Regions from separate parts of the Nakamurella alba genome, predicted to be linked through region 1. Evidence: riboswitches for the same ligand, from Rfam matches in the RefSeq annotation. Region 1 holds a riboswitch; each other region holds the start of a gene.
The links. A riboswitch is a leader RNA that binds a small molecule or an ion and turns the genes downstream of it on or off. The one in region 1 is predicted to bind S-adenosylmethionine.
Positions count from the first base shown of each region.

Region 2: another riboswitch for S-adenosylmethionine. It lies ahead of GIS00_RS02250 (bifunctional o-acetylhomoserine/o-acetylserine sulfhydrylase); the one in region 1 lies ahead of GIS00_RS22100 (LLM class flavin-dependent oxidoreductase).
Region 3: another riboswitch for S-adenosylmethionine. It lies ahead of thrC (threonine synthase); the one in region 1 lies ahead of GIS00_RS22100 (LLM class flavin-dependent oxidoreductase).

Region 1 is NZ_WLYK01000011.1:11,254-20,619, forward strand. Features, by position in the region: gene GIS00_RS22080 (NtaA/DmoA family FMN-dependent monooxygenase) at 1-970, shown strand, start outside; gene GIS00_RS22085 (hypothetical protein) at 982-1,386, opposite strand; gene GIS00_RS22090 (pyridoxal-phosphate dependent enzyme) at 1,435-2,856, opposite strand; gene GIS00_RS22095 (NtaA/DmoA family FMN-dependent monooxygenase) at 2,870-4,222, opposite strand; gene GIS00_RS22100 (LLM class flavin-dependent oxidoreductase) at 4,238-5,431, opposite strand; SAM riboswitch class IV at 5,616-5,730, opposite strand; gene GIS00_RS22105 (M20 family metallopeptidase) at 5,858-7,225, shown strand; gene GIS00_RS22110 (rhodanese-like domain-containing protein) at 7,234-7,641, opposite strand; gene GIS00_RS22115 (DUF1684 domain-containing protein) at 7,664-8,500, shown strand; gene GIS00_RS22120 (NtaA/DmoA family FMN-dependent monooxygenase) at 8,554-9,366, opposite strand, start outside.
Region 2 is NZ_WLYK01000001.1:524,872-534,237, reverse strand. Features, by position in the region: gene fgd (glucose-6-phosphate dehydrogenase (coenzyme-F420)) at 1-723, opposite strand, end outside; gene metX (homoserine O-acetyltransferase MetX) at 823-1,926, opposite strand; gene GIS00_RS02250 (bifunctional o-acetylhomoserine/o-acetylserine sulfhydrylase) at 1,930-3,243, opposite strand; SAM riboswitch class IV at 3,545-3,661, opposite strand; gene GIS00_RS02245 (TetR/AcrR family transcriptional regulator) at 3,743-4,384, shown strand; gene GIS00_RS02240 (ABC transporter ATP-binding protein) at 4,405-5,292, shown strand; gene GIS00_RS26765 (ABC transporter permease) at 5,289-6,920, shown strand; gene GIS00_RS26760 (MazG family protein) at 7,030-7,695, opposite strand; gene GIS00_RS02230 (hypothetical protein) at 7,737-8,705, opposite strand; gene GIS00_RS02225 (sugar transferase) at 8,815-9,366, opposite strand, start outside.
Region 3 is NZ_WLYK01000001.1:965,125-974,490, forward strand. Features, by position in the region: gene hemE (uroporphyrinogen decarboxylase) at 1-314, opposite strand, end outside; gene GIS00_RS04240 (glutamyl-tRNA reductase) at 441-1,712, shown strand; gene thrC (threonine synthase) at 1,883-3,139, opposite strand; SAM riboswitch class I at 3,153-3,293, opposite strand; gene GIS00_RS04250 (SRPBCC family protein) at 3,342-3,791, opposite strand; gene GIS00_RS04255 (CGNR zinc finger domain-containing protein) at 3,846-4,436, shown strand; gene holA (DNA polymerase III subunit delta) at 4,476-5,450, shown strand; gene rpsT (30S ribosomal protein S20) at 5,643-5,903, opposite strand; gene GIS00_RS04270 (esterase/lipase family protein) at 6,082-7,140, opposite strand; gene GIS00_RS04275 (DoxX family protein) at 7,293-7,667, shown strand; gene GIS00_RS04280 (MmcQ/YjbR family DNA-binding protein) at 7,670-8,107, opposite strand; gene GIS00_RS04285 (amidohydrolase) at 8,127-9,335, opposite strand.

The DNA.
Region 1 (9,366 bases):
CGGCGGCCGGGCCGGATGGAACATCGTGACCTCGGCCGGGGGTGAGGAGAAGTTCGGGACATCCCTGCCCGCACACGACGACCGGTACCGGCGGGCAGCGGAGTACGTCGGTCTGGTCACCGAACTCTGGGACTGCTGGGCGGACGATGCCCTCACCGCGGGAACACCACCCACCTTCCGGCCGGACCGGATCCGTGAGGTGGCCCACGACGGGGAGTTCTTCTCCGTGCACGGCGCGCTGAGCTTCCCGCGCTCGCCGCAAGGACATCCGGTGCTGGTGCAGGCCGGATCGTCCCCGGCCGGGCGTGCTCTCGCCTCCCGGTTCGCCGAGGTCGTCTTCACCCCGCAGCCCACCGAGGACGGATCTCGCGAGATGCGCGAGGACCTGCGGCGTGGCGCGGTCGCGGCGGGCCGTGCCGCGGACGACATCCGGCTGACTCCAGGGGTGCGCCCCATCATCGGCCGGACGCATGCCGAGGCGGTCGCGCTGGCCGACGAGCTGGACGAGGCGGTGGACGTGGTCCGCGGCCGGGCGATGATCGAGGCCATGATGGGTCACATCGACCTCTCCGGTCACGACCTCGCGGATCCTTTCCCGGTGCACCTGCTGCCGGAGGCGGAACAGGTCAAGGGCCGGCGCACACGCTTCGAACGACTGCGCGAAGTGGCGCTGGCACCGGGGGCCACTGTGCTCTCCGTGCTGCGGGCCGAGGCGCGCAGCGGCGGGAACTGGGTGGTGCCGGGCACTGTCGAACAGGTGGCCGACGAACTCGCCGGGCGGTTCCGGCGTGGAGCGGTCGACGGCTACATCCTGCTCGACGGCCGCGGCGACGCCGGCCTGATCGACCATCTGCCCGATCTGGTGGCCGCCCTGCGCGACCGCGGCGTGGTGCGGGGACCGGGCGCCGGATCGACCCTGCGCGAGCGCCTGGAGCTGCCCGCCCGACCCAACCTGGTGCGCAGCGCCTGAGCTCCCGGGGGTCAGGCCCGGGCCGGGTCGATCTGGTCCCGGACGAACGAGACGACGTTCTCGAGGTCTGTCAGGTCGCGATGGGTGAACCCGTGCTCGACGCGTAGCGCACCGGCGGCGGCGCGGAACCCGTGCCGGGGCGCGTCGGCAACCCCCAGCAGGGCAGTGATGATCGGGGGTAGGCGGCCGGGGTCGGTGGGTTTCCGGGTGAACGTGGCGGCGAGGGTGTCGTTGATCCGGTCGCGATACGGGCCGGCGAGATCGGGGCGGTCGGCGCGCAGGGTGATCCGGTAGGCGATCGCCGAGCGGATGGCGGCCGGCAACCGGCCCGGTGTCGACGGCGAAAACAGCTCCTCGGCAGAGGATGCCGGCTCCTCGGCAATGACGCGGGGATGCAACAGGGGCAGGGCGGGCATGGTGATGGATCCGTTCGTGAGGTCGTCGGTGCAACGGAGGGGCGCGGATCAGGACAGGTGCAGGGCGGCGACCGGTCGGTGGGGGACAGGGACTGCGCTGCCGGCCCGGAGCAGGCCCTCGACCGTGACGAGGCCGGCGAAGCGCCCGTCGCGGACGACCAGGCCATGGTCCTGACCCAGCTCCCGCAGCCTGCGCACCGCGGTTGCCGCGCTCTCCCCGACCCCGAGCGCCGGTGGCACCTGGTCCAGGACGGCGTCGAGTGTGACGGAGCGATCCGGCAGCAGTAACAGCTGTTCCGCACGGACCGTGCCGAGGATCTCGGCCAGGGCGGGCGCGAGATCATCGGTGGGTCGGGCGAGTCGCACCGCGGCCGGTCCGGTCCGGTCGGCCAGCCAGAGCAGCGCCTCGCCGACGGTTGAGGTGTGGTCGAGTGCGGGGAACGTCGCCGCGTCGGCCGGAGCGGCGTCGCACACCAGAGGTCCGGTCCCGTCCTCCAGGAAACCGTTGGTGCGCAACCAGTCGTCCGAGTGGTACTTGGACAGGTACGCCCGGCCGGAATCGGGCCCCAGTGCGACCACCACGGCGTCACGTGGCAGGTCGCGGGCCACCCGCAGGGCGGCGGCGACGGCGAGGCCGGTCGAACCGCCGACCAGGATGCCCTCGCGGCGTGCGAGATCCCTGACGGTCAGCACCGACTGGCGGTCACCGATGCGCTCGATCCGGTCCACCACGCCGGTGTCGTACGACAGCGGCCAGACATCCTCCGCGGTGTCCGGATGGCGGTAGTGGCCGGACGCCTCGACCAGGAACGGGCTCCCGTCGCCACCGCCGTAGGAGGAGCTGACCGGATCGGCCCCGATCACCGTGACCGTCCCGCCGGAGACCTCCCGCAGGTACCCGCCGGCGCCGGTGATGGTACCGCCGGTCCCGATGCCGGCGACGAAATGCGTGACCCTGCCCTCGGTGTCGTCCCAGATCTCGGGTCCGGTGCGCTCACGGTGCGCCCGCGGGTTGGCCGGATTGTCGTACTGGTCCGCGCGCCACGCGCCGGGGATCTCCGCGGCCAGTCGCACCGCGGTCGAGTGCACGGAGGTCGGATCCTCCCGGGGCACACCCGCGGTGCCGAACACCACCTCGGCCCCGTAGGCGAGCAGGGTGAGCCGTTTCTCGACCGAGATCCGGTCGGAGATGACGGCGACGAGCCGGTAGCCGCGGGCGGCGGCCACCTGGGCGAGGCCGATACCGGTGTTGCCGGAGGTTGCTTCGACGATGGTGCCACCGGGGCCCAGCGCACCGGACCGCACGGCGTCGTCGACCAGCCACAGCGCCGTCCGGTCCTTGACCGACGTGCCCGGGTTGAACTGCTCGGCCTTGAGGTACACCTCGGCGTCGATCCCCTCGGTCACCCGCCGGAGCCGGATCAGCGGGGTGCGGCCGATGGTGTCCAGCACGGACCCGTACCGGGTCATCTACCCGACCGCCTCAGACCAACTCGGTGGACCGCACCGCGGGCAGTCCCAGGTTGTTCCGGAGGGTGGAGCCGGTGTAGTCCGCACGGAGCGAACCGCGCTCCTGCAGCAAGGGCACCACCTGATCGACGAAGTCGTCGAGGCCCCACGGCACCAGGTGCGACCCGATGATCAACCCATCCGAACCGTCGTTCTGCACGAAATCATCAATCTGGGCCGCGATCTCGGAGGCGGTACCGACGAACGGACCGCGCTCGAACTGATCGATGACCAGCTCGCGGAGGTTCAGGTTCTTCGTCTCGGCCACCTGCCGCCACTTCGCGACGGTCTCGAAGCGATCCTGGAAGGTGAAGGCCTTGCCCTGGATGATCTGTGGGGCGTCCGCGTCCGGCTCCACGTCCGGCAGCGGGCCTTCCGGGTCGTAGGCGGACAGGTCCCGGTTCCAGACCTGCTCCAGGAGGATCAACGCCGTCTGCCCGGTGACCTGACCGCGGCGCACCTCCTCGTACTTCTCCCGGGCCTCCGCCGCGGTGTCGCCGATGACGAAGCCGGCCGACGGCAGGATCTTGACATCGTCCGCGCTCCGGCCGGCGGCGACCACTCGGGCCTTGACGTCCCGGTAGAAGTCGGCCGCCTCCGGCAACTGGCCGTAGGGCGAGAAGATCGCGTCGGCGTTGGCCGCCGCGAAGTCGCGACCCTGCGGTGACACCCCGGCCTGCAGCAGCACCGGCCGGCCCTGCGGGCTGCGCGGGACGGTGAACCGGCCGTGGATGTCGAACTGCGGGCCGGCGTGCCGGAAGCTGCCGGCGTCGGACCGGCGCAGGAACGTACCGGTCTCCTTGTCCGCGACCAGGTCGCCCTCGTCCCAGGAGTCCCAGAGCTCCCGCACGGTGGCGATGAACTCCTCGGCCCGTTCGTACCGCTGCGCACGGTCCAGGAACCCGCCGCGCCGGAAGTTCTGGCCGGTGAACGCGTCGAACGAGGTGACCACGTTCCAGGCCGCCCGCCCGCCGGAGAGGTGGTCCAGCGACGCGAACTGCCGGGCGAGCTCGTACGGCTCGTTGAAGGTGGCGTTGATGGTGCCGGCCAGACCGAGGTGGGTGGTGACCGCGGCGATCGACGCCAGCACCGGCAGGGTGTCCGGGCGGCCGACGATGTCCTGGTCGAAGACCTGGCCCGCCCGCTCCCGCAGCGCGAGACCCTCGGCCAGGAAGAAGAAGTCGAACTTGCCGCGCTCGGCGGTGCGTGCGGTGTGCTCGAAGGTGCTGAAGTCGATCTGGCTGCCGGCCCGCTCGTCCCACCACGCGGTGTGGTGGTTGACGCCGCCCAGGTAGGCGCCCAGGATGATCTGCTTGCGTGTGCTCATCGTCAGTGGTCCTTGTCAGGCGGTGGCGTACCGGTTGGGCACGGAGGTGGGCAGGCCGATCAGCCCGCGCAGATTGGTGTCGGGGTAGGTCTCGCGGTGCTGCCCGCGGCGACGCAGCTCGGGCACCAGATCGTCCGCGATCCGCGGGACGTCATCGGTGGCGACGCCGGGTCGAAGTCGGAATCCGTGATATCCCAGTGTGTTCCAGCTCTGCAACCGGTCGGCCAGGTCGGCGGCCGACCCGGCGAACACCAGCGTCTCGGTCTCCAGTGGTACGCGGCCGTCCAGGCGCCGCAGCCGGTCCGCACCCGACTCGTCCGGACCGTCGAGGAACACCACTACGTCCGCCCAGACCTGCAGCGGCTCGGGCGACTGCCGGGCCTGCACGACCGCGTCGCCGACCTCGGCGAGGATCCCGCGGGCGCGCTCGTCGTCGGTCGGGGTGACGAACACCAGGTCCGCGTGCGCCGCGGCCAGCAGGTAGGGCACGCGCCGGTGCGCCAGCAGGCTGATCACCGGCTGGCCCTGCGGCGACCGGGGGGTGATCGACGGTCCCCGGACGCTGAACCCGCTGCCCACGAAATCGATGTGGTGCACCTTCTCGCGGTCGATGAAGCGGCGGTGCTCGACATCGCGGATCTCGGCGTCGTCCTCCCAGCTGTCCCACAACCGGCGGACCACGTCGATGGCCTCGCCGGCCTCGTCGAACAGGTCGACCAGGAAGGCGGGCAGCTCGCCGGGCTCCAGTGCCTCCAGGTCCAGCGCCGGGATCTCCCGACGGCCGAACTGGGCGGCCTCACGGCCGAAACCGCCGGTGCGCACCTGCCATCCCGCCCGGCCCCGGGAGGTGTGGTCGAGGGTGGCGAGGGCCTTGGAGACGTGGAACGGCTCGGTGTGCGTGGTGGTCACCACCGGCACCAGGCCGATGTGCCGGGTGACCGGCGCGACGCGGGCCGCGATGAGCAGGGCGTCCAGCCGGCCGCGCACCACGTCGGTCCGGTCGTCCTCCCGGTCGACCCGGTCGTACTGCAGGGTCAGTGAGTCCTCGATGGTGACCAGATCCAGCGTTCCGCGTTCCGCGGTGGAGATGAGATCCGTCCAGTAGCCGGCCGAGAAAAGTTCTGCCGGACGTGATGTCGGCTCACGCCACGCGGCGGGATGCCAACCGGCGCCGTCGAGGGCGAGGCCGAGGTGGATATGGGTGGACATGAGACCTCCGGGGTCGGTGATCCCGGCCGCGCGGCGACGACAGGTCGCCCCGGCCGGGCTGGTGGCTGGGGATGTCAGGAGCGACAGAGCGCGCCGGCGGTGACGCAGAGGTCGATCTCGCGGCGCAGCACCGCGTGCAGGGTGGTCATCTCCAGCGAACCGGACACGGTTCGGGTCCTTCCGTCGACGTCGCTTGCCCGGCATCGCTCCGACGCCGTGCCAGGTGTGATCCCGGGGCACCCCATCGAGTCGAAGGGTTGCCGTCCAGCCTGCCGGGCCAGTGGCTGGAACTCGTCACCTACCCCGACAGTAGGACCTGTACCGGGCCCGTGCAAGCATCCGAGGAGTGAATCGGTTCACCCTGTCACTATGAGATAGGTTGCCAGGTATGTGCTTCCAGGCGCCGAACACTCTCCCGGTCCCGCAATGACGGACGGCACCGGGGGACCGCGTCCGATCAGCACCGCCTTCCTGGATGCGCTGGGTCGCACGACGGACCGCAAGCGGGCAGCGTTCACGCCACTGGATTCCCCGTTCGCCGGGGCCGGAGCCGCAACGGTGGAGGCCGTGCGAGCCGCGACGGAGTCGGGTCGGGAAGAGATCGTGGCACTGGGCCGGGAGATCCATGCGCATCCCGAGGAGGCGTTCCGGGAGCACCGCTCGGTGGCCATCATCACGGCCCTGCTCGGACGGCACGGCATCCCCGCCGCCGTCGGATGGCACGACCTGGACACCGCCTTCCGGGCCGGCCTGACCGCCGAGGGTCCCGACGACGGCGCACCGGACCCGGATCGCGGGCCCACCGTCGCGATCCTGGCCGAGTACGACGCGCTTCCGCAGATCGGCCACGCCTGCGGTCACAACCTGATCGCCGCTGCCGCGGTCGGTGCGTTCCTCGGGTTGCACCGGGCGGTCGCCGCCGGGCTGCGTCTGCCCGGGCGTGTGCTGCTGCTGGGCACACCCGCGGAGGAGGGCAACTCCGGCAAGGAGATCCTGGCCCGCACCGGATTCTTCGACGCGGTGGACGCCGCAATCATGGTGCACGGCTTCGGGTACGACGTGGTCGACCACCCGTTCCTGGGCCGCCGCCAGCTGCGGGTGACCTACCACGGGACCGCCGCGCACGCGTCGGCGAGCCCGTTCCTGGGGCGCAACGCACTGGATGCGGTGGTGCTGAACTACCAGGCGATCGGGCTGCTGCGGCAACACATCCCGCCCAGCGACCGGGTGCACGGCATCGTGCTCGAGGGCGGCGACCGGCCCAGTGTCGTGCCGGAGCGGGCCACGGTGGAGTACTACGTGCGCTCCGCCGATCCGGCCACCCTGAAGGACCTCTCCGAGCGGCTCGAGGACATCGCCCGCGGTATCGCGCTGGCCACCGGCACCCGCGCCGAACTCACCTGGGACCCGGTGCCGTTCAGCCTGCCGGTCCGGACGAACGGCCCGCTGGCCGCCCGCTGGGCGGTGCACCAGGAAGCGCTCGGCCGGACCGCCCTGGCGGGTGGCGTGGTGCCGGAGATCCTCGCCGCATCCACAGATTTCGGCAACGTCAGCGTCCGGATCCCCGGCATCCACCCGATGATCGCGGTCAGCCCGCCGGAGGTTGCCCTGCACACCCGCGAGTTCGAGGCGGCGGCGGGATCCGCCGCCGGCGACGCAGCGGCGGTCCACGGCGCGATCGGCCTCGCACTGACCGCACTCGACTACCTGTCCGATCCCGCCCTGCGATCCGCCGTCGGCCGGGACTTCGTCGACGCCGGCGGCGCGGTGGACGTGGCGGGGTACTTCGACTGAGCCGCGGTTCAGCCCTGCGGCGCGACCGGAGGGTCGGCAGGGAGTCCGGCGTCCTTCCAGGCCGGGAAACCGCCCTCGACGTGCACCACGTCGGTGAAGCCCTTCGCGATCAGGGCCGCGGCCACCGGGCCGGAGCCGCGGACCGAACCGCAGAGGACCACGATCGGGGTGTCCGGGCCGGTGACCTGGGGGAGACGGGTGGGGGAGTCCGCGTCGAAGAGGGCGTCGACCTGGAAGCGGTCGATCACGGTCGCGCCGGGGACCTCGCCGTTCGCCGAACGTCCGGCTTCGGAACGAGTGTCGACGAGGAAGGCCCCGGCGGCGATGCGGTCGGCGGCCTCCTGCGCGGAGACCAGCGGTGCCAGGGCGCCGGCGTCGTCGAGGGAGAGGTCAAGTGCGGGAGCGGTGTCGGACATGGCACCAGCGTAGACTTGCCACATGAGCAGCACCGCAGTCGGTATCGCCTCGACGGACGACCGGGGCGTCGACGGTTTCACCGCCGCCTGGCAGGAATGGCACGCCGCACAGGAGGCGCGGTTGGCCGATCCGCACGGGTTCCTGGCCATCACCTCGCTGCACTTCCTCACCGCGGAGCCGGAGCGGTTCGCCGATGCCCCCGGTGTCTGGTCGACCGCCGCCGAGGGCGTGCTGGTGCGGTTGGACCCGGAGGACCGGCTCGAGGTGGACGGGGTCGTGATCACCGGTGAGCACCGGTTCGATCCCATCCCGGAGCGCGGCGGGATCAACGCGGTGTGGGGTGATGTCGTGCTGGAGATCGCCAGGCGCGGTGGGTACGACATCCTGCGGCCACGGCATCCCGACAACGACCTGCGGGTGGCCTATCACGGCACCCCGGCGTTCGCGCCGGATCCGCGGTGGGCCGTGACCGGGCGGTTCGTGCCCTTCGACGAGCCGCGACCGACCACGGTCGGGGCCTCGGTCGAGGGTCTGCAGCACGTGTACGACGCGCCCGGGCGGGTCGAGTTCGAGCTCTCCGGTGAGACTCTCGGGTTGACCGTCTTCAACGGGGCGACCCCCGGGAGCTTCATGGCCCTGTTCACCGATGCCACCTCCGGCGTGACCACCTACGCGGCGAACCGGTCCGTTCAGATCGCAGCTCCGGACGAGAACGGCGCCGTGTTGATCGATTTCAACCGGGCGTCCAATCTGCCCTGCGCCTACACCGATCTCGCGACCTGCCCGCTGCCGCCGGCGGGGAACCGGCTGCCGGTGGCGATCGAGGCCGGGCACAGGATCCCGTACGAGAGGTCCTGAGCCCGGCCCCGGCGGTCCCAGGACACCCGGCGGTCCTAGGACACCGGTCGCTCCTACGACACCAGGCTCGCGCCCTCGGACCGCTGCGGCACCGAGATGCCCAGGTGGTCTCGGAGGGTCGTGCCCTCGTACTCGGTCCGGTAGACGCCACGTTCCTGCAGCAGCGGCACGACGGTGTCCGCGAACTCGGCGAGCCCGCCCGGCACCAGGTGCGGGACCAGGATGAACCCGTCGGAGGCATCGGCCTGGACGTAGGAGTCGATGGTCTCGGCCACCGACTCCGGGGTGCCGATGAAGTTCTGCCGGGAGCTGGTCTCGATGACCGTCTCCCGCAACGACAGGCCTTTCGCCTCGGCGAGCGCCCGCCACTGCCGGGAGACCTCGATCGGATCCCGGTTCATCCGCACGCTCGCCCGGCCCTTGGCCAGGGTGTTCTCGCCCGGCACCGGGTCGAACTCGGGCAGCGGTCCGTCCGGGTCGCGGTCGCTGAGGTCGACGTTCCACAGCTGCTCGGCCAGCCGCAGTGCGCTCTGCCCGCTGACCTGCTGGCTCCGCACGTGCCGTGCGAGATCCTGCGCCTCGCTCTCGGTCTCGCCGATGGTGAAGGTGGCCGCCGGCAGCACCAGCAGGTCCGCGTGGGCGCGGCCGTACTTCGCCAGGCGGCCCTTGACGTCGGAGTAGAAGGCCTGCCCGGCCTCGAGGGTGCCGTGCCGGGAGAAGATGGCATCGGCGGAGGCGGCGGCGAACTCGCGGCCCGCATCGGAGTCACCGGCCTGGAAGATCACCGGGCGGCCCTGCGGGGAGCGTGGGACGTCGAAGTGTCCGTCGATGTCGAAGAAGTCGTCGTGGATCGAGAACTCACCCGC
Region 2 (9,366 bases), on a different contig from region 1:
CGCCAGCGCCCGGGCCGGGTCCGGGTCGAAGGACACCTTGACCTCGATCATCAGCTCGAGGTCGGTGAGGCTGCGCCGGGACCGGGCCGCACCCTCGGCCAGGGCCGGCAACAGGGTCTCGGTGTACTGGGCGGTCGACTTGCCGGAGGTGGTGATGAACCCGTCGGCGATCCGCCCGGCCAGCCGGGTCGCGGCCGGTCCGGAGGCGCCGATCCAGATCGGCACCGGCACCTCGGGCCGGTCGTAGACAGTGGCGTTGTCGGTGGAGTACCAGGTCCCGTCGAAGTGCACCCGGTCGCCGGCCCACAGCTTCCGGATCAGCGTGACGGCCTCCTTGAGGCGGGCGAACCGCTCCCGGCCGTCCGGCCAGGACGACCGCAGCGGCACCTCGTTGAGCGCCTCCCCCGATCCCACGCCGAGCACGACCCGGCCCGGGTACAGCAGACCGAGGGTGCCGAACGCCTGCGCGATCACCGCGGGGTGGTAGCGGAAGGTCGGGGTGAGCACCGAGGTGCCGAACAGGATCCGGCTGGTCCGTTCGCCGAGGGCACCCAACCAGGGCAGGGTGGCCGGGGCGTGGCCGCCGTCGTGCCGCCAGGGCTGCAGGTGGTCGGAGACGAAGACGGAGTCGAACCCGCTCTGCTCGGCCAGCACACCGAGCTCGATCAGCTCACGTGGCCCGAAGAACTCGGCGGACGCCTTGTAGCCGAACCGCACCGCCACCCGTTCCTCCTCCGCACCGTCCCGGATCCGGCCGGTCGACGCCGCGGCTCCTGCCCCGCACACTACTGACCCGTCGTCGCCGTGCCGGTCGCGGTGCGGTCAGGAGCTCTTCCCGGCGGCCAGCGCCGTGCGCACGATGTCGCCGATCCGGTCCGCCTCGATGAGGAAACCGTCGTGACCGTGCCGGGAGTGGATGACCTGCAGCGGACGCGCGGTGGGCGCGGTGGCGATCCGCGCGCCCTCGGCGGGTGTGTAGAGGCGGTCGCTGTCCACCACCGCCACGGTGATCGGGGCGGTGATCATGGCCAGTGCGGCGTCGACGCCGCCGCGGCCACGGCCGAGGTCGTGGCCGTTCATCACCTCGGTGAGCACCAGGTAGGAGCCGGGATCGAAGCGGCGGCCCAGCTTCTCGCCGTGGTAGGTGAGGTAGGAGCCGACCGCGAAGCCGCCGCCCGGCTGCTCGTCCCGGCCGAACCGGTCCTCGAGCTCCTGCGCGCTGCGGTAGGTGGTGTGTGCGATCTGCCGGGCCACCGCCATCCCGGCGACCGGTGCCGGACCGCCGTGGTAGTCGCCGCCGGCGAACGCCGGGTCCATCCGGATCGCGGCCAGCTGCGGTGTGGCCCAGGCGATCTGGTCCGCGGAGGCGGCCGCGGTGGTGGCCACCGCGATCACCTCGCGCACGTAACCGGCGTGCTCGACACCCCATTCCAGCGCGCGCATCCCGCCCATGGAGCCACCGAGGACCGCAGCCAGCGAGGTGATCCCGAGCTGCTGCAGCAACCGGTGCTCGGCCCGCACCTGGTCCCGCACGGTGATCTCCGGGAACCGTGACCCCCAGGGCCGGCCGTCCGGGCCGGTCGACGACGGGCCGGTGCTGCCCCGGCACCCGCCGAGCACGTTCGCGGCGATCACGAAGTACTCGGCGTCGTCGATGGGTGACCCCGGCCCGATCAGCCCGTCCCACCAGCCGGGGGTGGGCTGGTCCGGACCGACGTCGCCGACCACGTGGGCGTCACCGGTGAGGGCGTGCAGCACCAGCACCACGTTGTCCCGCTCCGGCGACAACCGGCCCCAGGTCTCGTACGCCATGGTGACCGCCGGCAGCACGTGACCGGAATCCAGTGGCAGGTCACCGATCTCCCGCGCATGCCGACCGGACCCGACGGCGGGTGAGCCGTCGGGCCCGGCCGACACCGCGGTCATCGGTCAGCCCTTCGCCGCGCGGAACCCGGCGTCGAGGTCGGCCAGGATGTCGTCGATCGACTCGGTGCCGACGGCCAGCCGGATCAGGCCGGGGGTGACACCGGTGGTGAACTGCTCGGCCTCGGACAGCTGCGAGTGCGTGGTCGAGGCCGGGTGGATGACCAGCGACCGGACGTCGCCGATGTTCGCCAGGTTGGTGAACAGCTCGAGCGCGTCGGTGAAGGTCTGCCCGGCCTCCACACCGCCCTTGATCTCGAAGGAGACGATCGGGCCGCCGCCCAGCGGTGCGTACTGCTGCTGCAGCGCGTGCCACTTGCTGGACTCCAGCTGGGGGTACGACACCGACTCGACCTCGTCCCGGCCCTCCAGGAAACGGGCGACGGCCAGCGCGTTCTCGTTGTGCCGCTGCACCCGCAGGCTCAGCGTCTCGATGCCCTGGGCGAGCAGGAAGGCGTTGAACGGGGAGATCGCCGGCCCGATGTCGCGGAGCAGCTGCAGCCGGGTCTTGAAGATGAACGACACGTTGATGCCGAACAGCCCGTTCGGGCCGAGATCCCGGGCCCAGACCAGGTTGTTGTAGCTCGGATCCGGGTTGTTGAAGTTCGCGAACTTCTCCGGGTCGGCGCTCCAGTCGAAGGTGCCGCCGTCCACGATCACGCCGCCGATGGCGGTGCCGTGGCCGCCGAGGTACTTGGTCGCCGAGTGCACCACGATGTCCGCGCCGTGCTCGATCGGCCGGATGAGATACGGGCTGGGCACCGTGTTGTCGACGATCAGCGGCACGCCGTTGCGGTGCGCCACGTCGGAGACACCGCGGAAGTCCAGCACGTCCAGCTGCGGGTTCGAGATCGACTCCGCGTAGAACAGCTTGGTGTTCGGCCTGACGGCGGCCTGCCAGGACTCGAGATCGTCCGGATCCTCCACGAAGTCGACGCTGATGCCGTACTTCGGCAGCGTGTAGTGGAAGAGGTTGTAGGTACCGCCGTAGAGCCGCGGCGAGGACACCACGTGGTCACCGGCCTCGGCGATGGCGAGGATCGCCAGCGTCTCGGCCGCCTGGCCGGACGCGACCAGCAGCGCACCGGTGCCACCTTCCAGGGAGGCGATCCGCTGCTCGACGACATCGGTGGTGGGGTTGTGGATCCGGGTGTAGATGTTGCCGAGCTCCTCCAGCGCGAACAGCTTGCGGCCGTGCTCGCTGGAGTCGAAGGCGAACGAGGTGGTCTGGTAGATCGGCAGGGCCCGGGCCTTGGTGGTGGGATCCGGGGTCTGGCCGGCGTGGATCTGCCGGGTCTCGAAGGACCAGTTGGGGCTCATCTCTCATCTCCTGTGACGTGAGGGCGGGGCAGCGACCATGCCCGCTCCGCCGGGGATGACGGGCGGGGACGGGTCGCTGATACAACGAGGACGGATGGCCGCCATGTCCCGGATACCGGGGCGCGGCGGGTGCTGCTGGGTTCCTGGACCGCCCGGTGCGGGGCGGCAGGATGCGGCCTTCGGACCACTACCCCGGGTACGTCGGCCGCACTGCGGACGCCGGAGAATTCAGTGGCGGCAACACATTCGACAGGACACAGCTGCGCTCCTCCGGGCGGCCAACTGGGCCGGCCAGGTGGCCGACCCGCGCTTGCGGAACCCGGATCCGGGCTCCGCCAGGTCAATCACCCGGGGCACCCCACCGCGTGTGGAGGGTTGCCGGCCAGCGAGCCGGGGCTTGTCACTGGCACTCATGACCTGACGCGAGTGTAGCGAACCGGTGTCGCCGGGGCACCGGGTGTCTTGACCGATGGCTGAACACGCGTTTAGCATGCTGAACATGCGTTCAGCGCAGGACGACGACCTGACCACACGTGCCCGGATCCGGGACGCGGCGATCACCCTGTTCGCCACGCACGGTTTCGCCAGGACGACCGTGCGCGCCATCGCCGCGGCCGCCGGCGTCTCGCCGGCGCTGGTGCTGCACCACTTCGGGTCCAAGGACGGCCTGCGCGCGGCCTGCGACGCCCACATCTCGGACTTCTTCGCCGCCTCGGTGGACGAGGTGGCGGGCGCCGACCTCTCCACGCTCGCGGAACTGATGTCCGCCAGGCCCGCCGAGCCGCTGCACGGCTACGTGCGGCAGGCCCTGGTCGAGGGCGGCCCGTTCGCCCGCCGCTTCTTCGACGGGCTGGTGGAGCAGACCCGGCGCTACCTGGTGCTGGCGACCGAGCGGGGTGACGTCCGGTCGGCCGGTGACGACACCGGCCGCGCCCTCGCGCTGGTGGTGATGAGCCTGGGCACCCAGTTGCTGGCCGACTACCTGGCGCCGCCCGGCACGCCGGCACCGGCGGCGCAGGTCGCCGCCGCGGACCGGGTGGCCCTGCCGCTGGTCGAGCTGCTCACCCATGGGCTGTTCACCGACAGCCGATTGCTGGACGGCTATCTCGCACACCTGCACACCCGCCAGGAGGAACCGTGACCGGGACCGCTGCTCTGGAGATGAAAGGTGTCCGGAAGACGTTCGGGCACGTGGTCGCACTGGACGACCTCGACCTGACGGTGGGCACCGGCGAGGTGCACGGCTTCCTGGGGCCCAACGGCGCCGGGAAGTCCACCACCATCCGGGTGCTGCTCGGCCTGCTCCGGCCGGATGCCGGGTCGGCCCTGCTGCTGGGTGGTGATCCGTTCGCCGACGCCGTGGCGCTGCACCGCCGGCTGGCCTACGTCCCCGGCGATGTCACTCTCTGGCCGAACCTCACCGGCGGCGAGGTGATCGACCTGCTGGGCCGGTTGCGCGGCCCGGTCGAACCGGCCCGACGGGCGGATCTGCTGGAGCGCTTCGAACTCGACCCCCGGCGGCGCGGCCGGACGTACTCCAAGGGCAACCGGCAGAAGGTGGCGCTGGTCGCGGCGCTGGCCGCCGACGTGGAGCTGCTCGTGCTGGACGAGCCGACCAGCGGGCTGGACCCGTTGATGGAGGCCGTGTTCCAGGACGAGATCCGGCGGGCCCGGGAGCGCGGCACGACCGTCCTGCTGTCCAGCCACATCCTGTCCGAGGTGGAGTCGCTGTGCGACCGGGTCAGCATCGTCCGGGCCGGTCGGGTGGTCGAGACGGGTTCCCTGTCCCAGCTGCGTCATCTCACCCGGACCTCGCTGGCGGCCGACCTGGACGCCGTCCCTGGCGGTCTCGACGCGCTGCCCGGAGTGCACGACCTGCGGGTCGAGGGTTCCCGGGTCGAGCTGGCGGTGGACTCCGACCGCCTCGGGCCGGTGCTCGAGGCGTTCACCGCTGCCGGGGTCCGGACGCTGACCGCGTCCCCGCCCACGCTCGAGGAGCTGTTCCTCCGTCACTACCGCGAGGAACCGGCCACCGGCGGCGCGCGATGACCTCGGCGGTGGTGGGGATCGGTGCTCCGCCGGGAACGGCCGGGCGGGGTGGGCCGCTGACCGGCCTCGGCCCGCTGCTACGGCTGTGCCTGCGCCGGGAGCGGATCCCGTTGCTGTGCTGGGTGATCGGGGTCGGGCTGGTGGTCGGCACCAGCTTCCCGGCGATCGCGGCGCTGTACCCGGAGGCCGCCGCCCGGGCCGACCTCGCGATCGGGGTCGGGTCGAACCCGGCCACCGTCGCGATCACCGGCCCGGTGTTCGACAGCTCGGTGGGCGGGCTGTCGGCCTGGCGGGTCGGGGTGATCGGCTCCACCGTGCTGGCGCTGATGGCCGTGTTCACGGTGGTCCGGCGCACCCGCGGCGACGAGGAAGCGGGCCGGACCGAGCTGCTGGCCGCCACCGCGGTGGGGCGCTCCGCGCAGCTCGCCTCCGCGGTCCTGGTCGCCGCTGCCGCAGCGGTGGCGGTTGGTCTGCTCGGGCTGCTCGGCGCGCTGTCCACCGGGTCGGCGGTCACCGGGTCTCTGCTGCTGGTCGCCGCCCTGGCCGGTTGCTCCTGGGTGTTCGCCGCGGTGGCGGCGCTGGCCGCGCAACTCGCCGGGTCCGCCCGCGGGGCAACCGTGCTGGCCGGGACCGCCGTCGGCGTGGCATTCCTGCTGCGCGCCACCGCCGATGGATCCGACCTGCCGTGGCTGCGGTGGCTCTCCCCCATCGGCTGGGTCGAGCAGCTGCAGCCGTTCGCCGCGAACCGGTGGCCGGTGCTGTTGCTGTACCCGGCCGCGGCGGTGCTGTTGCTGCTGCCCGCGGCCTGGTACCAGCGCCGCCGGGATCTGGGTGCGGGACTGCTGCCCACCCGGCCCGGTCGTGCCGTGGGCCGGCTGTCCGGGATCGGCGGTCTCGGGGTCCGGCTGCAGTGGGGATCCGCGGCGGGCTGGGCGGTCGGGCTCGCGGTCGCCGGGGCGGTGCTCGGTGGGGTGGCCGGCGGCGCCGATCAGCTGCTGCAGGGCAGTCCACAGATCCAGGAGCTGTTCCGCCGGCTCGGCGGCGACGGCGGGATCTCCGCGGTGGTGCTGGCCGCGATCGGCGGGTTCGTCGGGATCGCGGTGGCCGGGCAGGCGGTGTCCATCGCCCTCCGGCTGCGCGCCGAGGAGGAGGCGGCCCGGACCGAGCTGCTGCTGTCCTGCCCGGTGAGCCGGACCCGGCTGTTCGCGGTGCAGCTGCTGTGGGTGGTGGTCGCCCCGGCCGTGTCACTGACCCTGTGCGGGCTCTCCGCCGGTGTTGCCCTCGGCGCCCGCGGCGGCAGCGGGGCCGGTCTCGGCGACGGACTGTCCGCGCTGCTCGTGCAACTGCCCGCGGTCTGGGTGATGGGCGGGATCGCCCTGCTGCTGGTCGGTCTCGCGCCTCGCGCCATCGGAGTGGCCTGGGCGGCGGTCGGCGTGGCGCTGCTGCTCGGCCAGCTCGGCGACCTGCTGCGGCTGCCGCGCTGGGTCATCGACCTCTCGCCGTTCGGTCACCTGCCGCAGCTGCCCTCGGCGGCGATGGACTGGACCCCGGTCCTGGTGCTGACCGGGATCGCCGCTGTGCTGGTGATCGCCGGGCTGCTCGGATTCCGGCGCCGCGACGTCGGCTGATCCGGTACGCGTCCCCGCGTCGTGTGTCTGCTGTGGCTGCCGCCGGACGGATCCGCCGGTCCCGGTGGCACCGCCGGCACCCTCCGCCGTCCCGGTGACCCCCGACGGATCAGCCGGTGGTGCCCGTCGGGGCACTTCGTTCGGCCGCGACCAGCCGGTCGGCATGACCCCGGGCCACCGCGCGCAGCTCGGACTCCGGGTCACCGCCGGTGGCGCCGGCCTCGTAGGCGAGCCGGAACAGCTGCTCCCCCATCGAGTCGCCGGCGGGCAGTGGCACCTGCACCCCGTACTTCACCGACCGGGCGCCGAGCTTGGCGGCAAGGGCGACCGCCGGTTGCCCGAGGGCGACCCCGGACAGCACCGAGGACCGGCCCTCCGCCTTCTTCAGCTCCACCCAGCGGACCTGCTGGTCGGCCGCGGTGTCGACGGCCTCCGCATCGGCGTACACGTGCGGGTGCCGGCGGATCAGCTTGTCCGCGAGGTCGCCGGCGACGTCGTCGATGTCGAAACCGCCCTCCGCAGAGGGCGTCTCGGCCGCGATCCGGGCATGGAAGAGCACCTGCAGCAGCACGTCGCCGAGTTCCTCACGGATCGCCCGCTCGTCCTGATCCTCGATCGCCTGCAGCAGCTCGTAGCACTCCTCGACCAGGTACCGGCCGAGGGAGGCGTGCGTCTGCTCGGCATCCCACGGGCAGCCACCCGGGGATCGCAGCCGGTCCATCACCTCGACCGCTCGCCGCAGTCCGTCGCCCGGTAGCCCGTTGGTCTCGCTCACCGGCCCCATTATCCGGGCGGTGGAACCAGCCCGGTGCGGGCTCAGGCCGGCGCGGCGGTCAGCCCGGTCCCCGGCGCAGGTACGTCCGGGACAGCGGCGAGCGGATCCGGCACCACCGACACGGAGACCGGGTCCCAGAGACCGAACCGTGGGTTGACCTCGATCGCGGAGGTGGCTGCGACGGTGGACAGGATCACCCGTTCCACCTCCAGCAATCCCTCGAGCCCGCTGCCGAGCGTGCCGAGCTGGATCACCTGCTGCTGGGACGAGCGGGCCGTGATGAGCGCGACCACCACACCGTTGGCCTGCGGCACCACCACGACGTCGCCGACAGCGGCGCGGAACAGGCCCGCCGCCCCCTCGACCGCATGGGCCTCGGCCGAGCTGATCACCTGACTGCCCCGGCGGCCGCCGGTGGCGTCCATCAGGGCGACGGCGTTGCCGGGGTCGGCCTGGATCGCCGACCGCAGCGCGATGCCCGCGGCCCGGTCCGGCACGACCACACCCTCGTAGGTGGTGGAGACGACGTCGGTGGTCACGGCTCCGCCGGTGGCGGTGGCGATCTTGCTGACCAGCACCAGGTCGCCGAGGGTGGCCGGGACGTCGGCGAGCGGGATCTGCAGCGACTGCGCGACCGCCGCCGGATCGATCCCGGACGACTGCACGGTCTCCTGCACCTCCCCCGGCGTCACCGAGATCCCGGCCGCAGCGGCGGCCTTGCCGATCAGGTGGCTGCGGATGACATCGGTCAGCTGGGTGCGGTTCGCGCTCTGCCGGGACAACGTCGTGGAGGTGCCGCCGGCCTGCTCGTCGATCACCTGCTGGACCCGATCGCCCAGCGCGGACTGGCTGTACCCGATGCCGTCGAACTCGGCGGCCGACCCGGGATCCGCGGTGCAGGCGGCCAGCCCGGGCAGGGCGACGGCCAGCACCAGCAGCGCGGTGCGGATCGGGCGGCGCGCCCGGCGGGTCTGCGGCAGCGCAGCGGACAAGGACGTCGTCGACCTCACCGGCACCCCTCTCGGTTCCTCGGCTGCGAGTCAGACTGCCACAGCCGCAGCGGATCCGCGCCCGGAGACGATCATGGGAGGCCGGCGACGGCACCCACGTAGATGGGCGTCAGTACGCCCCGCCGCTGGAGGTCACGGCCTTGAGGGTCTTGAACAGGATGACCAGGTCGCCGGTGATGGACCAGTTCTCGACGTAGTAGGTGTCGAGCCGGACGGTGTCCTCCCAGGAGAGGTCGGACCGGCCGGAGACCTGCCAGAGACCCGTCATGCCCGGCTTGACCAGCAGCCGCAGCATCGCCTCGTCGCCGTAGACGTCGACCTCGGAGCGCAGCGGCGGCCGCGGCCCGACCAGGCTCATGTCGCCCCGCAGCACGTTGAACAACTGTGGCAGCTCGTCCAGCGAGTAGCGGCGCAGCACCTTGCCGATCCGGGTGATGCGCGGGTCGTCCTGCATCTTGAACAGCACCTGGTTGCCGGCGTCCCGCTGCGCCTGCTGCAGCGCGGCCAGCCGCGCCTCGGCGTCGACGACCATCGAGCGGAACTTGACCATCCGGAAGGTGCGGCCGTTGACGCCGACCCGCTCCTGCCGGAAGAACAGCGGACCACGGTCGGTGCACTTCATCGCGACGGCGATGCCCAGGATCACCGGGCTGAGCAGCAC
Region 3 (9,366 bases), on a different contig from region 1:
TCGACCCCGTGCCGGCGGATCGGCTGCAGGGTGATCTCCGACGCCAGCTCGGGGCGGAGGCAGGAGTCCAGCATGGCGACCCCGGCACGCACCGCGCGGTACTCCGGCAACGACCGTCCGGCCTGCCGCATGAACCACACCGGCGGCGTCGACGGACGGTCCCCGCGCATCGCCCGGACCAGCGGCGCGGACGCCGTCCGCCCGTCGACGAGCGGGTGGGTGGCAGGCAGGCCCCCCGCGTCGGGGCCGGCGTCGCCGCCGCCGGTCGCGGCGGTGACGGGGGCGGAGAGCGGGGGAGGTGGTGTTCCGGGCATGGTGCTGCCATCGTCCCAGACCCCGGCCGGTGACCTGCCCGGACCGGCCCCCGGACCCTCCCGGGTCGACACGGTTAGGCTGCCCTAAGTGGGTTCTTGCAGGTCAGAGGCGTTACCATCGTTGACATGCTCATGGTTCTCGGTGCCAGCCACCATGACCTGGAGCTCTCCGAACTGGACCGGCTCTCCGCCCGGAGCGCGCAGCTGCGATCCGGCATCGCCGAGCTCGTCGGGTCCGACGACTCGCCCGTCGCGGGCGGTGTGGTGATCGCCACCTGCAACCGGCTGGAGATCTATCTCGACACCGCCCGGTTCCACGACGCGATCGACGCGGTCACCGCCCTGGTCGCCGACGTGGCCGGGCTCGATCCCGCCGACGCCGCCTCCTCGTTGAAGGTCCGGGTCGGTGCGCCGGTCGCGGCCCACCTCTTCACCGTCGCCGCCGGGCTGGACTCGATGGTCGTCGGGGAGGCGGAGATCTCCGGGCAGGTGTCCCGGGCGCTGGCCGAGTCGCAGGCCGCCGGCGCCGCCACCACCGTTCTCAACTCGCTGTTCCAGAAGGCCTCCCGCACGGCCAAGAAGGTCGCCTCCGCGACCTCGCTCGGCGGTGCCGGCCGGTCCGTCGCCTCCGTCGCGCTGGACCTGGCCCTGGCCGACGGATCGGTGCCGGCATCCGCACTGATCGTCGGCACCGGCGCCTACGCCCGGGTGGTCGCCACCGCGCTGCGGGCCCGCGGCTGCGCCGAGTTCCTGGTGCACTCGCCGAGCGGCCGCGCCGAGGCCTTCGCCGCGACCCACCACGCCACCGCGATCGACGCCGACGGCCTGGTCAAGGCGGTCGCGACCGTCGACCTGGTGATCGGCTGCAGCGGGACCGGTCGCCGCAGCCTGTCCGACGAGGTGGTGGCCGAGGCCGTCGCGCTGCGCGAGAGCCGGCTCCGCGTCCTGGATCTCGCGCTGCACTCGGATCTCGGTCCGGGGGTCCGCGGGATGGACGGCGTCGACGTCACCGACCTGCACACCGTGGCCGAAGGGGTGGCGCCGGAGCACCACGACACCGTGGTCGCCGCGCAGGACATCGTCATCGACGCGGTCGCCCGCTTCGAGGAGGACCAAGCGGTCCGCACACTGGACCCGGCCGTCGTCGCGCTGCGCGAGCACGTCTCGTCCGCCGTGCAGAAGGAGATGGGCCGGTTCCGGTCGAAGTACGGGGACCTGTCCGACGACCTGGCCGCCGATGTCGAGCTGGCCATGCACCGGGTGACCCAGTCACTGCTGCACACGCCGACCCTGCGGGCCCGCGAGCTGGCCCGCACCGGCAGCGGCCAGGACTACGTGCAGGCGCTGCACACCCTCTTCGGGATCCGGCTGCCAGACGGGTCCGACCAGCACAGCTGACCGCCCGGGCGTCATCGGGCCCATGGTTGCGGCACCGGACAACTGAGCGGCACCGAACAACACAGCGGCACCGGACAACGTAGAGGCACCGGACAACGCAGCGGGCCCGGTCGGAGAACTCCGACCGGGCCCGCTCTTTCGTTTCTCAGACTTCGTGTGTCAGCCGCGCATCACGCCAGGCCGGTGGCCTCGAACGCGTCCAGGGTCGGCTTGATGGTGGCGGTCGGGCCGACCTTGTCGGCGATCGCGTCCAGGGTCTTCAGTCCGTCGCCGGTGTTGAAGATGACGGTCTCGGCATCGGGGTCCAGCTTGCCGGTGGCCAGCAGCTTGCGGAGCACGGCCACCGTGACGCCACCGGCGGTCTCGGCGAAGATGCCCTCGGTCCGGGCGAGCAGCTGGATGCCCTCGACGACCTCCTCGTCAGTGACGTCCTCGACGGCACCGCCGGTCCGGTTCACCACGTCCAGGACGTAGGGGCCGTCGGCCGGGTTGCCGATCGCCAGCGACTTCGCGATGGTGTCCGGCCGGACCGGCTGCACGAAGTCCTGGCCGGCCTTGTACGCCTGCGAGACCGGCGAGCAGCCGGTGGCCTGGGCGCCGAAGATCTTGTACGGGGTGTCGTCGACCAGGCCGAGGGCGGCGAGCTCGGTGAAACCCTTGTCCACCTTGGTGAGCTGCGACCCGGAGGCGATCGGGATGACGACCTGCTGCGGGATCCGCCAGCCCAGCGATTCGGCCACCTCGTAGGCCAGGGTCTTCGACCCCTCGGCGTAGAACGGCCGGACGTTGACGTTGACGAACGCCCAGTCCTCCTGCTCGGCGGCGATCTGCCCTGCCAGGCGGTTGATGTCGTCGTAGTTGCCGTCGACGGCGATGAGCGTGCCGCCGTACGCGGCGGTGGTCAGGATCTTCTGCTGCTCGAGGTTCGACGGGATGAACACCACCGACCGGATGCCGGCCCGCGCGGCCGCCGCGGCCACGGCGTTCGCCAGGTTGCCGGTGGACGGGCAGGCCAGCACCTTGAAACCGAGCTCGCGGGCGGCGGCCAGCGCCACCGCGACGACGCGGTCCTTGAACGAGTGCGTCGGGTTGCCGGAGTCGTCCTTCACCCACAGGTTGCGCAGACCCAGTTCCCGGCCGAGGTTCTCGGCCTTCACCAGCTTCGTCGCGCCCGGGTTGATGTTCGGCGTCGAGGCCACGTGCGAGGGCACCGGCAGCAGCGGCGCGTAACGCCAGATGTTCTGCGGGCCCGCCTCGATGGCCGCGCGCAGCTCGTCGCCCCGGAGCCGGAACTCGTACGCGACCTCGAGCGGCCCGAAGCACTCGGTACAGGCGTAGCTGGGTCCGAGTTCGACCCGTGCGCCGCACTCGCGACAGGACAGGGCGACGGCGGCACCGAGATCGGTACCGGACAGGACAGCAGTCATGACGAGGCCTCTCTGCTCATCTTCCCCGTTCGTGACGGGACGGAATTGGCACCTTCGGTCGATGGCCTCGCGAGCTGAGCTCGAAGAACGCGATCATCCGACGCGGTTGCCGGGGCTTCAACGGGCCGTATCCCTCTGCCCCTCTGGATGAGGTGTATTCGGTTGTGCGGCTGATCCTACATGGGCACTCGGTGCCGTTGGACTAGTCGGCGCTCGTGGTGGTGTCGAGAGCGGTGGCGATCTGGTCGGTGACGTGCTTCCAGTGCGTGCGCTGCCGGTCGCGGGCGGCGGCGTCGGGGAGGCGCTCCTGGTGGAACCCGATGCCGGTGCGGTCGTCCCGGTCGTCCAGGGTCAGCTGGATCGTCGAGTCCGGTCCGCCGGCGTCCTGCAGGGTCAGCCGGATCCGGTATCCCGGGTGGTAGGAGCGGATCTCGCCGCTTGCGCCGCCGTCCAGCACGAACCCTTCGCCACGATCGGTCGGCAGTGCTCCGTCGACGGGTGTGCCCAGCCACAGGGCCAGGCCGTCCGTCGAGGTGAGGAGCTCCCACACCACCGCTGCCGGGTACGGCACGGTGCTGCGCACCCCGATCTCCCAGCCCGCGTCGCGGGTGAGTCCGGTGGTGTCCGTCGGCGTCTGTCCGAGGCTGTCCATGGTCGTCTCCTTCGCTCGTCGGTGCTGCTTCGATGTAACCGGTATAGTGGTTACATGCACGGTCTGTCAACGATGCGGTCGTCCGACGGGGCGGTCTGGACCTTCGATCCTGGAGCGCTCTCCGCGGAGTTCCTGCTGCTCGGAGGCCCGGACGAGCTGGCGGTGTGGGACACCCTCCGCACTCCGCAGGACCTCGCCGACTGGGCCGGCCGGTGCTCGCTGGCCGTTGCGCCGGTCGCCGTCGACGGCACCGCACTCGCCGGGGCGCGGGCCCTGCGCGATGCGCTGTGGCGGGCCTTCCGGGCGCGCATGGCCGGCGGCCGGATCCCCGACGCGGACCTCGCGACGATCAACGCGGCCGCGGCCGTGCCGCCACTCGCCCCGGTACTGGACGGCGCCGAACGATCGCTCTGGCAGCAGCCGGCCACCGGCGCCCAGGTCGTGGCCGACGTGGCCAGGGACGCCGTCCGGGTGCTCGGCGGGCCGCTGGCCGACCGGATCCGCGAGTGCGCGGCGGACGACTGCGCCCTGGTGTTCGTGGACACCTCCCGGACCGGCGCGCGGCGCTGGTGCTCGATGCAGCGGTGCGGGAACCGGTCCAAGGTCCGGGCCTCCCGGCAGCGCGGTCGCGAGGACAGTGCCTGACGGATCGGGGCTGTCGGCGACGACTGGCAGGATGGCGACGTGCCGACGGCGACCCCCACACCACCGCCCCCGCTCGTCCTGGTGACGGGCGACGAAGGGTTGCTCGTGGACCGTGCGGTCAGCCGGACCATGGCGGCCGCGCGTGCCGTCGATCCCGAGGTCGAGCGCCGCGACGCGACCGGTGCCGGGCTGAGCCCGGCCGAGTTCGCGGACCTGGTGGCGCCCAGCCTGTTCGCCGAGCCACGCGTGGTGATCGTCCGTGGCGCGCACGAGGTCTCGAAGGAGACCGCCGCAGAACTGCTGCGCTACACCACCGATCAGGTGGACGGGGTGGTGCTGCTGGTCCAGCACGCCGGCGGGGCCCGCAACAAGCCGCTCGCCGACGGTCTTCGCAAGGCCGGCGCCGCTGTGCTGACCTGCGAGAAGGTCACCCGTCCCGCGGAGCGGATCGACTTCGTGCGCAACGAGATCCGGTCCGCCGGCGGCACCACGTCCCCGGACGCGGTGGCCGCGCTGGTGGACGCGGTCGGCTCCGACCTGCGCGAGCTCGCCGCCGCCGCTGGCCAGCTGGTCGCCGACACCGGCGGGATGGTCGACGAGGCCGCCGTCCGCCGCTACCACCACGGGCGTGCCGAGGTCTCCGGATTCGCGATCGCGGATCTGGTGATGGCGGGTGACATCCCGGCGGCGCTGGAGGCGCTGCGCTGGGCCCTGGACGTCGGGGTGGCGCACGTGCTGATCGCCGACGCGCTCGCCGACGGCGTGCGGACGGTGGCGAAGGTGGCCGGGGTCCGCAGTGGGAACTCCTACCAGCTCGCCGGTCAGCTGGGCATGCCGCCCTGGAAGATCGACAAGGCCAAAGGTGTGGCCCGTGGCTGGTCCGAGGCGGGGCTCGCCGCCGGTACGGCCGCGGTCGCAGTGGTCAACGCCGAGGTGAAAGGTGCCGCCGCCGACCCGGACTACGCGCTGGAGAAGGCCGTGATCGCGGTCGGCCGGGCGCGTCGGCTGAGCTGACCCTGCCCGCCGGCGGTGGCCGGGTGAGTCACCGGCCCGGCATCGGGTCGGTCATCGATGGTCCCGGCTCTCGACGGTGTCTGCAGGATCGGCGCGACGGACCGGCGCGAACGCAGAAACGGCGCCACCCCCGCGAGGGGATGACGCCGTTCGCGACCGTCGGTGGTCCGGGGCGAATCCGGACCGACCGGGTCAGAGCGCGTTGACCTGCTGGGCCAGCGCCGACTTGCGGTTCGCGGCCTGGTTGGCGTGGATGACGCCCTTCGACACGGCCTTGTCGAGGCTGCGGGAGGCGACCACGAGCTGCGTGGTGGCGGCTTCCTTGTCGCCGGCCTCGATGGCGGTGCGGACGCGCCGGACGGCGGTCTTCAGCGCCGACTTCACGGACTTGTTCCGCAGCCGAGCGGCCTCGTTGGTACGAATACGCTTGATCTGCGACTTGATGTTGGCCACGCCGGATTGCCTTCGTTTCGTCTCGGTGCTGCTGGGATGATGCCCAGGCGGGCACCGCTTCTGTGTTCCAGGTCTGTCCGTGCACTCCTCGGAGCGCACACGGTTGTCCAGAGTACCAGCCGCCCGAAGTGATCCCAAACGCCCTGAACTGCGACGGGACCGGCCACGGCCCGGCCGCTCAGGGACAGGTCAGTGCCTGGGGCGGCGGTGCCCCGCCGGTCTCCAGCGCGGCGATCACCCAGTTCACCACGCCCGGGTCCGCGGGGATGGCGACGTGGTCGGTGACCAGCCCGGGGCACTGGTCCTCGGCAACGATCGACACCACCCGGTCCGCCGGGCCCTCGGGCACCTGGGAAGCGGTCGGCGTCACCGCCGTGTCGGCGGAACTGGACACCACCGCGTACCGCACGGCGCCGTCCAGATCGCCGCCGGCATCGAGCCGCTGCAGTAACTCCGACCCGGCCACCTGGTCGGCGCACGCCGCACAGACCGGGGCCAGCGCCTGCACCTCCGGAGCGGTGGTGCCGTGGAAGGTCGGGGCGATGAGCACGGCCACGCGGACCAGGTCTGCGAGCCCGTTGTCGCGCAGCATCGTGCGGACGATCAGCCCACCCTGCGAATAGCCGACCAGGTCCAGCCGGGCGGACCCGGTCGACTCCAGCACCTGCCGGGCCGCCGCCGCGACCTCGGTCGCCGACGACCCGACGGCATCGGTGCCCTGGTTGCCGTAGTCGACCGCGTAGACGCAGCGCCCGGTCTCCACCAGGGGATAGGCCAGACCGCCGTAGTTCGACGATGCGGTGGAGAAGGTGCCGTGGATCAGCAGCACCGGCGGGACGTCGGCGGTGGGCACGCAGTCCGCGTCGTTGACCCCGTCCAGCCCGACGTCGGGCAGCGGCCACCCCGGTGGCGCGACGGAACTGCCGGAGCCGGCGGCACCCCCTGGATCGGCCGAACCGACGGGGCCATCGGTCGACCCGGGGTCGGTCGGCTCCGATTCGGAAGAACCTGGATCGCCGGGTACCGGTTGCTCGTCCGTGGTCGGGGTTCCGGTGCGCGGGTCGACACCCGGGACGGATCCGCCGGTCGGAGCGGCGCCGGCCGACGGACGTGCTGCGCCTGCGATCGCCGTGCCGGCGGTGGTGGTGCCGCACGCGGCGAGCGCCCCGCCGAGCAGGACGCCGAGGACCGCGGCGACGATCCGGGAACGCAGGTGGCGTGGCGCCGTCGGATCCATGGCGGTCATCGTGCCTGCCCGGCGCCGTTCCCGCGCCAGATTCGTCCGGAGCCAGTGGTCCGCGACGGAACGGGACGACGTCCCGCCACGCGGATCGAAAGCGCGTCGCGGATCAGCAGGGGGCCGGACCACGACGCAGGCAGGATGGACCGGTGAACCTCACCTCGAGAGTCCGACCGACCACGGCGCTGCTGATCGGGATCTTCACCGTCTCCGGCACCTTGCACTTCCTTCGCCCTGGCCCGTTCGTCGCGATCGTGCCGAAGCGGCTGCCGGCCAAGAAGGAACTGGTGCTGGTGTCCGGGGGTGTCGAGCTCGTGTGCGCGGGCCTGCTCGCGGTGCCGCGCACCAGGCCCGCCGGTGGTGTGCTGTCCGCCGGCCTGCTGGCCGGGGTGTTCCCGGCGAACGTCTCCATGGCGCTGCGATCCAAGCGGAAGCCCGCCTGGTACCGGGTCGCTGTCTGGGCCCGGCTGCCGCTGCAGATCCCGCTGATCGCCTGGGCGCTGCGCGCTGGAAGGGGAGCCTGAGCTCAGCGGACCTTGCGCAGCACCGCCACGAGAGCAGGCCCGTCCACTGCAGCGGCGGCCCGCGGTGGGAGCCGGTCCAGGTAGCCCTCGACCAGGATCTCCGCGATCGCCGGCCAGTCGACGTCGACGTCCAACCAGGCGCCCACCCAGCCGCTCGGGCCGACGTAGGCCGGCCGGTAGTAGCGGTCCGGGTCCTCCTCGATCCAGGTCTGCTGGGCGCCGGGCGCTCCCTTCGCCCAGAGCTCGGTCCGGCCCGAGGCGTGGTGATCGTGCATCGTCGATGCGTAGGACTTCCCGCGCACCTGGTAGGTCGGCGACCCGTGGGACTGCTTGACGGTGGTGTCCGGCAGCCGCAGGCACCAGCGGTGCACCTTGCGGAGCGCGGCGGGTTGCCGCCCCAGGTAGGTCACGACATCCTGCGGAACCCCGGCATCGACCATGACGCCGATCCTCGCCGGATCAGTCGCCGCTGACCAGCCCCTCGCGCGTCGCCTCGTCCCAGCGGTAGACCGAGGTGCCGCCGATCCACACCTGCAGCGCCCGCTGCATCACGTCCAGCGGATCGCCCGACCACAGCACCAGGTCCGCGTCCTTACCGACCGCCAGCGAACCCACCCGGTCCGCGACTCCCATCACCGTGGCCGGGTTGATGGTGATCGACCGGAGCGCCGTTACCGGGTCCAGGCCCTCCTTGACCGCCAGCGTCGCCTGGTGGACGAGGAAGTGGATGGGCACCACCGGGTGGTCGGTGATGATCGAGATCTCCACGCCCGCGGCGGCCAGCCGGCCCGGGTTGGCCAGCGACCGGTTGCGCAGCTCGACCTTCGACCGGCTGGTGAACAGCGGGCCGATCAGCACCGGGATGCCCTTGCCGGCGATGACGTCGGCCAGCAGGTGAGCCTCGGTCCCGTGGTCGATGACCAGGGTGTAGCCGAACTCGTCCGCGATGCGGAGTGCGGTGGCGATGTCGTCGGCCCGGTGCGAGTGCTGGCGCCACGGCAGTTCACCGGACAGCACCGCGGCCAGTGCCTCCAGCTTCAGATCACGGTCCGGCGTCTTCGCCTCCGGGTCGGCGGCGGCCCGGTCCAGGGCGTCCTGGTAGGTCCGCGCCTCGACGAAGGCCTTGCGCAGCACGGCCGCGGTGCCGAGCCGGGTCGAAGGGGTCTGCTTCCGGTCGCCGTAGACCCGCTTCGGGTTCTCGCCGAGTGCCGACTTCAGGCCGGAGGGGGAGAGCAGCACCATCTCGTCGACGGTCCGGCCGTGGGTGTGCACCGCGACGGTCAGCCCGCCGATGGGGTTGCCCGATCCCGGGTTGATGTTCACCGTGGTCACGCCTCCGGCCAGTGCGTCCCGGAAACCGATGTCGGCCGGGTTGATCGCGTCCAGCGCCCGGACGTGGGCGGTCACCGGGTCGGTCATCTCGTTGGTGTCCTCGCCGGCCCAGCCCTCGCCCTCCTCGTGCAGGCCCAGGTGGGTATGGGCGTCGACGAAGCCGGGCAGCAGCCAGCGGCCGCCGGCCTCGACCACCTCGGCGCCGTCCGGAACGGCCACGTCCGGACCGAGCGCGGTGATCCGGCCGTCCTGCACCAGCACGGTGCCGTCGAACGGCTCGCCCTCGATCGGCACCACATGTGCCCCGACCACCGCCGTGACCGACTGTCCGCTCATCCCGATCCGCTCCTCGCCGTCGTCCCTGTCC